DNA from 3 places in the Geodermatophilus sp. SYSU D00691 genome. Region 2 is predicted to be linked to each of the others. Evidence: predicted binding sites of a transcription regulator. Region 2 holds the regulator's gene; each other region holds the start of a gene.
The links. Region 2 encodes LexA, which represses DNA repair genes until DNA is damaged. Its sites were predicted from a motif close to TCGAACANNTGTTCGA; they were not measured.
Positions count from the first base shown of each region.

Region 1: ACI797_RS04615 (DUF222 domain-containing protein) is a predicted target of LexA. The motif match lies at 1,679-1,694, and genes of this name have one in related genera.
Region 3: ACI797_RS13615 (DUF222 domain-containing protein) is a predicted target of LexA. The motif match lies at 1,583-1,598, and genes of this name have one in related genera.

Region 1 covers NZ_JBJGYZ010000004.1:194,800-198,042, forward strand. Annotated here, with positions in the region: gene ACI797_RS04615 (DUF222 domain-containing protein) at 1-1,437, opposite strand, end outside; gene ACI797_RS04620 (DUF2786 domain-containing protein) at 1,822-3,042, opposite strand; gene ACI797_RS04625 (cysteine hydrolase family protein) at 3,189-3,243, shown strand, end outside.
Region 2 covers NZ_JBJGYZ010000038.1:48,886-52,128, reverse strand. Annotated here, with positions in the region: gene ACI797_RS23090 (phosphatase PAP2 family protein) at 1-223, shown strand, start outside; gene ACI797_RS23085 (hypothetical protein) at 228-1,265, shown strand; gene lexA (transcriptional repressor LexA) at 1,279-2,088, opposite strand; gene ACI797_RS23075 (LysM peptidoglycan-binding domain-containing protein) at 2,308-2,895, shown strand; gene ACI797_RS23070 (hypothetical protein) at 3,033-3,243, shown strand, end outside.
Region 3 covers NZ_JBJGYZ010000016.1:62,416-65,658, forward strand. Annotated here, with positions in the region: gene ACI797_RS13600 (aldehyde dehydrogenase family protein) at 1-26, opposite strand, end outside; gene deoC (deoxyribose-phosphate aldolase) at 34-1,029, opposite strand; gene ACI797_RS13610 (hypothetical protein) at 1,109-1,336, shown strand; gene ACI797_RS13615 (DUF222 domain-containing protein) at 1,627-2,844, shown strand; gene ACI797_RS13620 (calcium:proton antiporter) at 2,879-3,243, shown strand, end outside.

The DNA.
Region 1 (3,243 bases), on a different contig from region 2:
GGCGTCAGCGGGCGGTGCCTCGGTGCGCGGTGAGTCGGTGGGGCGGCGGCCGGGCGTCGTGTCGAAGGGGGCGATGCCGGCGAACGCCTGGTCGGTGGCCGCATCGGTGGACTCCAGGCCGGTGAGACCGCCGGCGAAGGTGGCGTCCGCGGTGCCCCACACGCGCCGGCCGTCCGGGGCGGTGACCACCAGGCGGCCGCTCTGCCGGCTCATGACCAGGTCCTCGTCGTGGACCAGGCCGTGGTCGGTGTCGCAGAGCAGGACCAGGTTCGCCAGGTCGGTGCGGCCGCCGTGCAGCCAGTGCCGCACGTGGTGGGCGTGCAGCCGTTCGATGCGGGACTCGGGGCAGCCCGGCCGGATGCAGCCGCCGTCGCGGCGCAGCAGCGCCCGGCGCTGGGCCTTGGTCGCCAGCCGCTTGCGCCGGCCCACGGCGAGCGGTTCGCGGCCGCTGGAGATCATCGCGACGACGGTGGCCTCGCACAGCAGCCGGCGGGCCGTGGCGCCGGTGATCGCCGGGCCGCCCTCGAAGTACGCCCGTCCGGCGGCGGTGTCGTCGGCGAGCACCGCGGCGTCGGCGTGCACGACGACCTCCCGCCGCGGCGGGTCGCCGGGGCGGCGGTCGAGGTCGACGCGGGCCCGGCTGAGGGAGCAGAGCGCGGCGACCCGGCGGGCGGTGGTGCGCTCGCGGGCCAGGCCGACCGCGGCGTCCTCGGCGCAGCGCTCCTCGACCTCCCGGTCGACGGTGCCGCCGGCGGCGCGGACCTGCTCGTGCCGCGCCCGGGCCCTGTTGCTCTGCGCCCGCTCGCGGCGGGCCTCGCGCTCGGCCAGGGAGTCGATGGCGGTCATCAGGCCCGCCCCGTCGTCGGCGCGGCCGCGCACCCGCAGGGTGAAGAACCCGTCGCCGTCGGTGGAGTACTCGAAGACGAGGTCGTTCTCCGGGTGGTGCACCGCGGGGAAGCGGGGCCTGCCGCCGGCGTCGGTGTCGGGGTGGTCGGAGTGGGGATCGGCCCGGCGCCAGGCGCGGGCGAATCGCTCGACCTGGCTGGCGGTGGCGTCGATCGCGAACTCCAGCAGCGAGGCCTCCGTGTCCGGGGCGGCGACGCGGGTGATCGCGCGGACCTTGGAGTAGGACAGCCGGCCGGCGGCGAACGCGCCCTCGATCCGGGGCAGCTCGCGCAGGGCCCGGGCGACGCGGACGTGCTCGCGTGCGGCGCCGGGGCCGAGGCCGCACTGCCAGGCCAGCCAGTGCGCGCAGGACTTGATGCCAACGCCGTGCCAGCCGCCGCGCTCGTCGAACTCGGCCACCAGCCGCAGCCAGGCGGCGCTGGCCGCGGCCAACCGCACGGCTCCCGAGGTGATCGCCCAGGCGAGCTCCTTGAGGGGCGAGCCGGACGGGTGCTCGGCGACGACGTCGTCGCCCACGCTGGTCGAATGCATGTTCGAACGGTAGCGCCTACGGCTGACAGAACCCGCAGGTCAAGTCGCTACAACGGATGGCCGAAGGTGCACTGGCGCCAGGGGTGGTGGGACACGCTCGACGCGCCGATCGACGCCGTGGGACGTTCCCGCGGGAACGTCGGGGACGCGTCAGCGGAGGGGCGACCGTCGGCGGCCGACGTCCGCGTGGCCGAGGGCACCTGGCTGGCGAACCAGCTGCCGTGGCGGTGCCGGCACTCACCCGACAGGTCGTTCGACGCCGTGGGCCGGGGGCGCGGGGCCGCCCCCCCCCGGCCCGCCCCGCCCCCGCACCCGCCCCCCCCCCCCCCGCCCCCCCCGGGGCCGCCCCCCGCGCGCGCCCCGGCCCCGCCGCGAGCGCCAGGATCACGAGCCCCAGCGCAGGGACGACCGCCGGGTGCCGACGTCGGCGCGGTCGGCGGCGGCCTGACCGGCGAACCAGCCGCCGCCGTCGACCGAGGCGCGGCTGCGGCTGCTGCGCACGCGCGGGAAGAGCTCCGTGAACGCCGACTCGACCGCCGCCTGGCGGCTGCGCAGCACCGGCAGGAGGTCGACCCCCTTCTCCGCGGCCGCTTCTGCGGTGGCCTGCTGCCGAGCCTTCGTCAGCCGCTCCCCGATCCGGTGCGCGTACCCGAGCAGGAACGCCCGGCGGAACGACCGCGACGCCGACCGCTGCCCCGCCCGGCGCTCGGCCGCGGTCAGCGCCTGCGCGACCTGGAGCAGCAGCGAGGTGAAGAGGAGCTCGACGGCGTCGAGGTCGGCGGGCATCCCGACCAGGTTGGCGATGCCCAACGAGCGGTACCAGACCAGCCGCACGTCGTTGGCCTCCGCGACCGCGCCGAGCAGCTGCATCTTCGCCCGCACGTACGGGTCGTCGACGTGCACCCGCCGCGTGCCCACCCCCGCCGGCGCGGGACCCGCGCCGGCGTCCAGCAACGCGGCGTCCACCGCGTGCCGGGCCATCAGCTCCTGCGCCTTGGCGGTCAGCGCCTCGGCCTCCTCGGGGAACTCCGTCGACTCCGCCTTCGCCAGCAGTCCGCGGATCCGCCGCAGCACCCGGGCGTCGTCCGCCGACGGCGCATCGGCCACGGCACGGGCCGCCGGCCACCGGGACGGCGGCGGCACCAGCTGGTCGATGCGGGCGGCACCGCCCAGCACGCCGACGAGCCGGAGCACGATCCGCCACGCCTCGGCGGCCGGTCGCCGGTGGGCCCCCTGCCAGGCGGCGACGACGTCGGGCGCCCCGGGCGGCAGGGCACCGAGGTCGTGCAGCTGCGCGAGCCACGTGTCCGGCGCCCGCCGCTTGGCGTCGCTGCGCCGGGCGTGCTCGCCGATCAGGGCGACGGCGAGCGGCACGGAGGCCGCCGTCGCCTCCCGGCGGGCGGCGTGCACCAGGTCGGCCGGCTGCCAGCCGCGCTCCCACGCCTCGTCCAGCGCCGCCGCCAGCGCACGGGTCGCGATACCGCCGGGGTCGACGCTCGGGTGGTGGACCGCCAGCGCATCGGCCAGCTCCTGCGCCACCCCGGCATCGCCGAGCACGCCGTTGCGGTTGCGGAGGAGCTCGGCCAGCCAGGCGTCGTCGAACACGCCGGCCATGCTGCCCCGCCCGGGCCGGACCACCGGAGCACGAGCTGTGGACGGCGGGGCGTCGTCCACAGGCGGAGGTCCGTTGTGCCGGGCGCGGCTCGGCGGGACCATGAGCGCCCCGCCGTCCCCCCGGATCGGGAGCTGCCATGAGCGAGACCACCAGCCTGCGGCGCCTGAGCGGACTGCCGGAGACCCCGGCGT
Region 2 (3,243 bases):
CGTGGAGTTCGGCCTGCCGGCGCCCGTCCAGCGCGCGCTGCGGTGGCTCTCGGTCCTCGGACCGGTCGCCACCGCCGTGGCGATGGTGTCCCTGGACTTCCACTGGGTCACCGACGCCGTCGTCGGGGCGGCCGTGGGCATCCTGCTGCTGGGCGTGGTGCATGCACTCGACGCGACGGTTCTGTCACGCTGGGTTCGTGCCAGAGACGGCCGGCCCGCGTAGTGGCGTGCCCGCGCGCCTGCTGAGGGCCGGCGCGTTCGCCGGCGCGCTCGTGCTCGGCGCCGCCGTCCCGGCCGCGGCCGCCCCCGCCGAGACGCCGCAGGCGGCCACCGACACCGCCGCACCGCAGACGCTGTGCCAGGTGACCGACCCCCGGCTGGCCGAGCTCTCGGGCCTGGTGGTCGTGGGCGACCGCATGGTGGCCCTCGACGACGGCGGCCAGCAGCTCTCCGTCGTCGTCCTCGACACCGCCTGCGCGGTGGTGGAGGTCCGGACCGGTGCGGTGGACCCCTACGACCCCGAGGACCTCGCGGTCGGCGCCGACGGCACCGTCTGGGTGGCCGACATCGGCGACAACCGGCTGGAGCGGCCCTCCGTGGCCGTGCTGGCGCTGCGCCCGGACGGGACCACCGGCGTGTACCGGCTGACCTATCCCGACGGGCCGCACGACGCGGAGTCGCTGCTGCTCGCCCCGGACGGGACGCCGTACCTCGTCACCAAGGAGGTGCTCGGCGCCAGCGGGCTCTACCGGCCCACCGCGCCGCCGGCCGACGGCGGGACCGTGGCGCTGGAGCGGGTGGGCACCGTGACCTTCACGCTGACCGGCACCGAGGGCGGCCCGGTCGGCCGTGCCGGTCAGCTCATGGCGACCGGGGGAGCGGTGTCGCGGGACGGCCGCCTGCTGGCGCTGCGCACCTACACCGACGCCTACGTCTGGCCGCTGAGCGGGTCGGACGTGCCCGGCGCGCTGGCCGGGGAGCCGGTGCGCGTGCCGCTGCCGCCCGCGCCGCAGGGCGAGGCGATCAGCTTCAGCGCGGACGACCGCCAGCTCGTCGTCGCCGGTGAGGGCCTGCCGGGGGACGTGACCGTCGTGCCGACCACGGCCCAGCTCGAGCCGGTGGCCGCCGCGGCGTCGGCGGCGGTCACGGGCGACCCCGCCGGGGGGCCGCCCACGTTCACCGCCGCTCTGGTCGCCGCCGCGGTCGCCACGCTGGTGGTCGGCGTGGGCAGCCTGTTCCGGCGACTCCGGTGGAGCGGGGACTAGCCCCGCCGAGCGGTCAGACCCGGCGCAGGACGGTGACGACCCGGCCGAGGATCGTCGCGTCGTCACCCGGGATGGGCTCGTACGCCGGGTTGTGCGGCAGCAGCCACACGTGCCCGTCGCGGCGCTTGTAGGTCTTGACCGTGGCCTCGCCGTCGATCATGGCCGCGACGATCTCGCCGTTCTCGGCCGTGGGCTGCTGGCGCACGACGACCCAGTCGCCGTCGCAGATCGCGGCCTCGACCATGGAGTCACCGGCGACCTTGAGCATGAACAGCGTGCCGTCGCCGACGAGCTCGCGCGGCAGCGGGAAGACGTCCTCCACGGCCTGCTCGGCGAGCACCGGGCCGCCGGCGGCGATCCGGCCGACGAGGGGGACGTAGGTGGGTGCCGGCACGGCGGTGTCGTCGTTGCCGGTGGCCGCCGCGGCCGGCAGGGACTGCTCGCCGGGCAGCCGCACGTCGAGGGCGCGGGGGCGGTTGGGGTCGCGGCGCAGCCAGCCCTTCTTCTGCAGCACCGAGAGCTGGTGCGCCACGGAGGAGGCCGACGACAGCCCGACCGCCTCGCCGATCTCGCGCACCGAGGGCGGGTAGCCGCGCCGCTCGACGGAGTCGCGGATGACCTCCAGGACGCGGCGCTGCCGCTGGGTGAGCCCGTCGCCGGCCTCGCCGCGGTCGGGGAAGGCGCGCACGGCCGCGGTCCGCTCCTCCGTCGCGGTCCCGGTCGCCCCGGCCGGCTCGCCGGCGCCCGCGGCGCGGCGCCGGGTGCCCGTGCCGCCGTCGCCGGGTGCCCGGCGTCCGCCCGACGTCCCCCTCGTGCTCGCCACGTCTCCTCCTCGCCCGCCGGGCCGGTGCAGCCGTCCCGCGCGTCCGTCGTCGTCGGTAGCAGACGGTAGCGCTGTCGACGCGAACTATCAAACACACGTTCGAAGCCAGGCCGTGTCGGGTCGCTTCTGTCGGCGGCCTCCGGTAGACATCGCACGGACGTTCGATTCGAACACCTGTTCGGGAACGTCGGGGATCCGCAACATCCGGGAGGAGTGGCCGTGGGAAGCGTGCAGCAGGCCGTGCTGGAGTTCGACGAGTCGGTGCAGGCGCCCTGGCGCCCGTCGCTGCGCTCCGTCGCCTGCCCGCCCGAGGTGGCGCGGCCGGCCAGGGCGCCGCAGTCCGCGCCGCGTGCCGGGGCCGGGAGGGCGCCGGCCGCGACCCCGCCGGCCCCCCGGCCCCGCCGGCCCGCGCCGGGCGGGCAGGTCCCCGCCACGGGTCCGGCCGCCCCGGTGCGGCCCGTGCGGGGCGGTGGCTGCACCGCTCCCCCGCGGGCCGCTGCGACGCGCCCGGAGCCGGCCCCGCTCCGGTTGACCCGGCGCGCCCGGCGGATGGCGGTCGCGCTGGCCCTGGGTGCCGGGGTGGCGGTGGGCTCCTGGCTGGGTCCGCTGGTCACCGGCGGCGGCGAGGACGGGCTGCAGCTGGTGGGGGAGAGCCGGGTCGTGGTCCAGCCGGGGGACACGCTGTGGTCCATCGCCGGCGCGGTGGCCGGCGACGAGGACGTCCGCGCCGTCGTCGACGCGCTGCAGCGGGTCAACCACCTCGACGGCACCGAGCTGGTGCCGGGGCAGGTCCTCGAACTGCCGTGAGCGCCGACCGGCCGGGCGCCACCTCCGAGCCGAGCGGGTGCCGCAAGGACACCGACAAGATCGAGGTGCCGACTTCGTCAACCCTCAGTACCCGTAGCTTCACGCTGTGTACTGACTCCGGCGCATACGGTCGTCGCGTGCCAGGCGCCATCGAGAGTCGTGCAGCGGTGTTCACCAGTTCACCCCAGGCCGTCGAGGTCTACTCGGCGGGCGAGTGGCTGCCCGGTTCGCTGCTCGGCTGGCGCCACGACGCCGAGGGCGGGTGCCAGGTGTGGGTGCGGCTCGCCGTGGGCGGCGTCGAGGAGTCGGTGTGGACCGGCCTCGACTGCCTGCGCCTGCCGGAGCGCC
Region 3 (3,243 bases), on a different contig from region 2:
GGGGCGTACTCGAAGACGCTGGTCATCTGGGTCTCAGTCCACGCTGACGTAGTCGGGGCCGGAGTAGTGGCCGGTGCGCAGCTTCTGCCGCTGCAGGAGCAGGTCGTTGAGCAGGCTGGAGGCGCCGAAGCGGAACCAGTCGGGGGTGAGCCAGTCGGCGCCGGCGACCTCGTTGACCATCACCAGGTGCTTGACGGCGTCCTTCGTCGTCCGGATGCCGCCGGCGGGCTTGACGCCGATCTGCCGGCCGGTGGCGGCGCGGAAGTCGCGCACGGCCTCGAGCATCACCAGGCAGACCGGCAGGGTGGCGGCGGGGGAGACCTTGCCGGTCGAGGTCTTGATGAAGTCCCCGCCGGCGAGCATCGCCAGCCAGCTGGCGCGGCGGACGTTGTCGAGCGTGACCAGCTCGCCGGTCTCGAGGATGACCTTGAGGTGCGCGTCGCCGCAGGCCTCCTTGACCGCCACGATCTCCTCGTAGACGTCGCGGTAGCGGCCGGCGAGGAAGGCGCCCCGGTCGATGACCATGTCGATCTCGTCGGCGCCGTTGGCCACCGCGTCCTTCACGTCGGCGAGCTTGACCGCGCGGCTGGCACGGCCGCTCGGGAAGGCCGTGGCGACGGCGGCGACGTGGATGCCGGTGCCTTCCAGGGCCTCCTTCGCCACGCCGGCGAGGTCGCCGTAGACGCACACGGCGGCGACCCGCGGGGCGGTGAGGTCGGTGGGGTCGGGACGGCGCGCCTTGGCGGCCAGGCTGCGGACCTTGCCCGGGGTGTCGGCGCCCTCGAGGGTGGTGAGGTCGACCATCGAGATGGCGGTGTCGATGGCCCACGCCTTGGCGGTGGTCTTGATCGAGCGGGTGCCGAGCTGGGCGGCCCGGGCCTCCGCGCCGACCTGGTCGACGCCGGGCAGCCCGTGCAGGAAGGTGCGGAACGCCGAGTCGGACCGGGTGACGTCGTCGTACGGCGGCAGCGGCCCGGCGATCGGCCGGGCGTACGCCGACGGCGCGTCGGGCTCGAGCACGTGGGTCATGCCGATCATTGTCCCCTGCTCGGTGGACGCGCCACGACGCCGCTCACCCGGCAGGAGCAGGCCGACGACAGGAGAGCCCGTGCGCGAGGAGTTCGCGACCTTCTCGGTCGAGCGACTCGGCCGGGACCTGCGCGCTGACGGCGCCGAGAGCGAGGTGGCGCCCGATGGCGCGCTCCTGCTGCACGGGTGGGACGACGACGCGTGGGAGCCGCCGATCCGGCGGGCGGTCACCGACGACGGGTCGCGCGAGTTTCCCCGTTCACGGACGCCCCTCCTGCTCGAGCGGCGTACCAACTCCTGCACGTGAACCCGGACGAGGCGCTGGATCGCGACGGGATGGGCGTCCGGCCGGTGCGTGTACCCGGTGCCTTTCCGGACGGCGACCCTGACGAGAGCGCCCAGCTGATGAGCCCCCAGCAGTACCGCGCGCGGTTCGGCGCCGAGCCGCGGACCGACGACCTGGGAGAGCCACCTGTCAACGCCTCTCGCCCTTCTGTGGACAGGCAGCTGAGCTGGGATTCAGGAGGCAGCAGAGCTGACTCGGCGGTAGACTTCGAACACGTGATCGAGCGGGTGGGAGGTGTTCCGGTGGACGAGATGACGTCGGCGCTGGACGCGCTCGCCGCTGAGGACCTGCACGGGCGCGGGTCGGCGCTGCTCGACGACACCCGGGAGCTGCTCGCGGTCCGGAACCGGTTGGACGCCGAGATCGCCCGGCGGGTGCGGGCCGCGGAGAACGCCCAGGCGTTCGAGCGCGACGGGCACAAGTCGGCGCAGGCCTGGCTGCGCGGGCACGGCCGGCTGGCCAGGGCCGCCGCCTCGCAGGTGGTGCGCAACGGCCGCGCGCTGGAGCTGCTGCCCGCGGTGGCGGCGGCGCACGCGGCCGGGGCGCTGACCGGCGACCAGGTGGCGGTGATCGGGCAGCTCACCCAGCCCCGTCACCTGCGGCTGATCGCCGAGGCCGACGGCGACCTGGCCGGCATCGCCCAGCAGCTGGTGACCTTCGCGCTCGGCCACGCGCACGCCGAGCTCGACGACCTGGTGCACGCCTTCCTCGAGCGGCTCGACACCGACGGGCCCGAACCCGACCCCACCGAGCAGCGGTCGCTGACCTTCACCCGGCGGGCCGACGGGCGGCTGTTCTTCCGCGGCGAGCTGGACGCGGTCGGCGGGGAGAGGTTCCAGGCCGCCATCGCCGCCCTCGAGCAGGCCCACCGGCCGGCCGGCGATGAGCGGAGCCTGGCGCGGCGGCAGGCCGACGCCGCGGTGCAGCTGGCCGACCTCCACCTCGGCTGCGGCACGCTGCCGCTGCTGCGCACGGTCAAGCCGCAGGTCGCGGTCACCGTCGACCTCGCCGACCTGCTCGACCCGGCGACCGGCCGGGGCGCCGCCCGCACCGGCTTCGGCGCGGTCCTCTCCGCGGCGCGGGCCCGGTGGGCGGCCTGCGACGCCGACCTCACCCGGATCGTGCTCGGCCCCCACGGCGAGCCGCTCGACCTGGGCCGCACCCGGCGCCTGGTCACCCCGGCGCTGCGCAAGGCGGTGATCGCCCGCGACACGACGTGTGTGTTCGCCGGCTGCGACGCCCCGCACCACTGGTGCGAGGTCCACCACCTGCTGGCCTGGGCGCTCGGCGGCGAGACGTCGCTGGAGAACTCCGGGCTGCTCTGCGAACGGCACCACACCCAGGTCCACCACGGCTTCCGCATCCACCGCGACGACGCCGGCCGGTGGCACACCTACCGCCCCGACGGCACCGAGATCCTGGTGATCCGGCCACCCGCCGACGACCCCCACCTCGCCCGCGCCGGCTGAGCCTCCCGGTCACCGGATGTGCCAGCGTGGGCGCATGGCGACCGCGCGGCACCCGCTGCTGACCTGGACCACGGTCGTCCCGCTCCTGTCGCTGGTCGTCCTCGGGGTCACCTGGGGCCGGTCGCTGCCGGTCGCCGTCGAGCTGCTCGTCGCGGTGTTCCTGATCGGCGCCGTGCTGTCCGCCGTGCACCACGCGGAGGTGGTCGCCCACCGGGTGGGGGAGCCGTTCGGGTCGCTGGTCCTCGCCGTGGCGGTGACCGTCATCGAGGTCGCCCTGATCGTCACGCTGATGATCTCCGGCGGCGACGACGCCGCCTCGCTGGCGCGGGACACCGTGTTCGCGGCGGTGATGATCACGTGCAACGGCATCGTCGGTCTGGCGGTGCTGCTCGGCGCGCT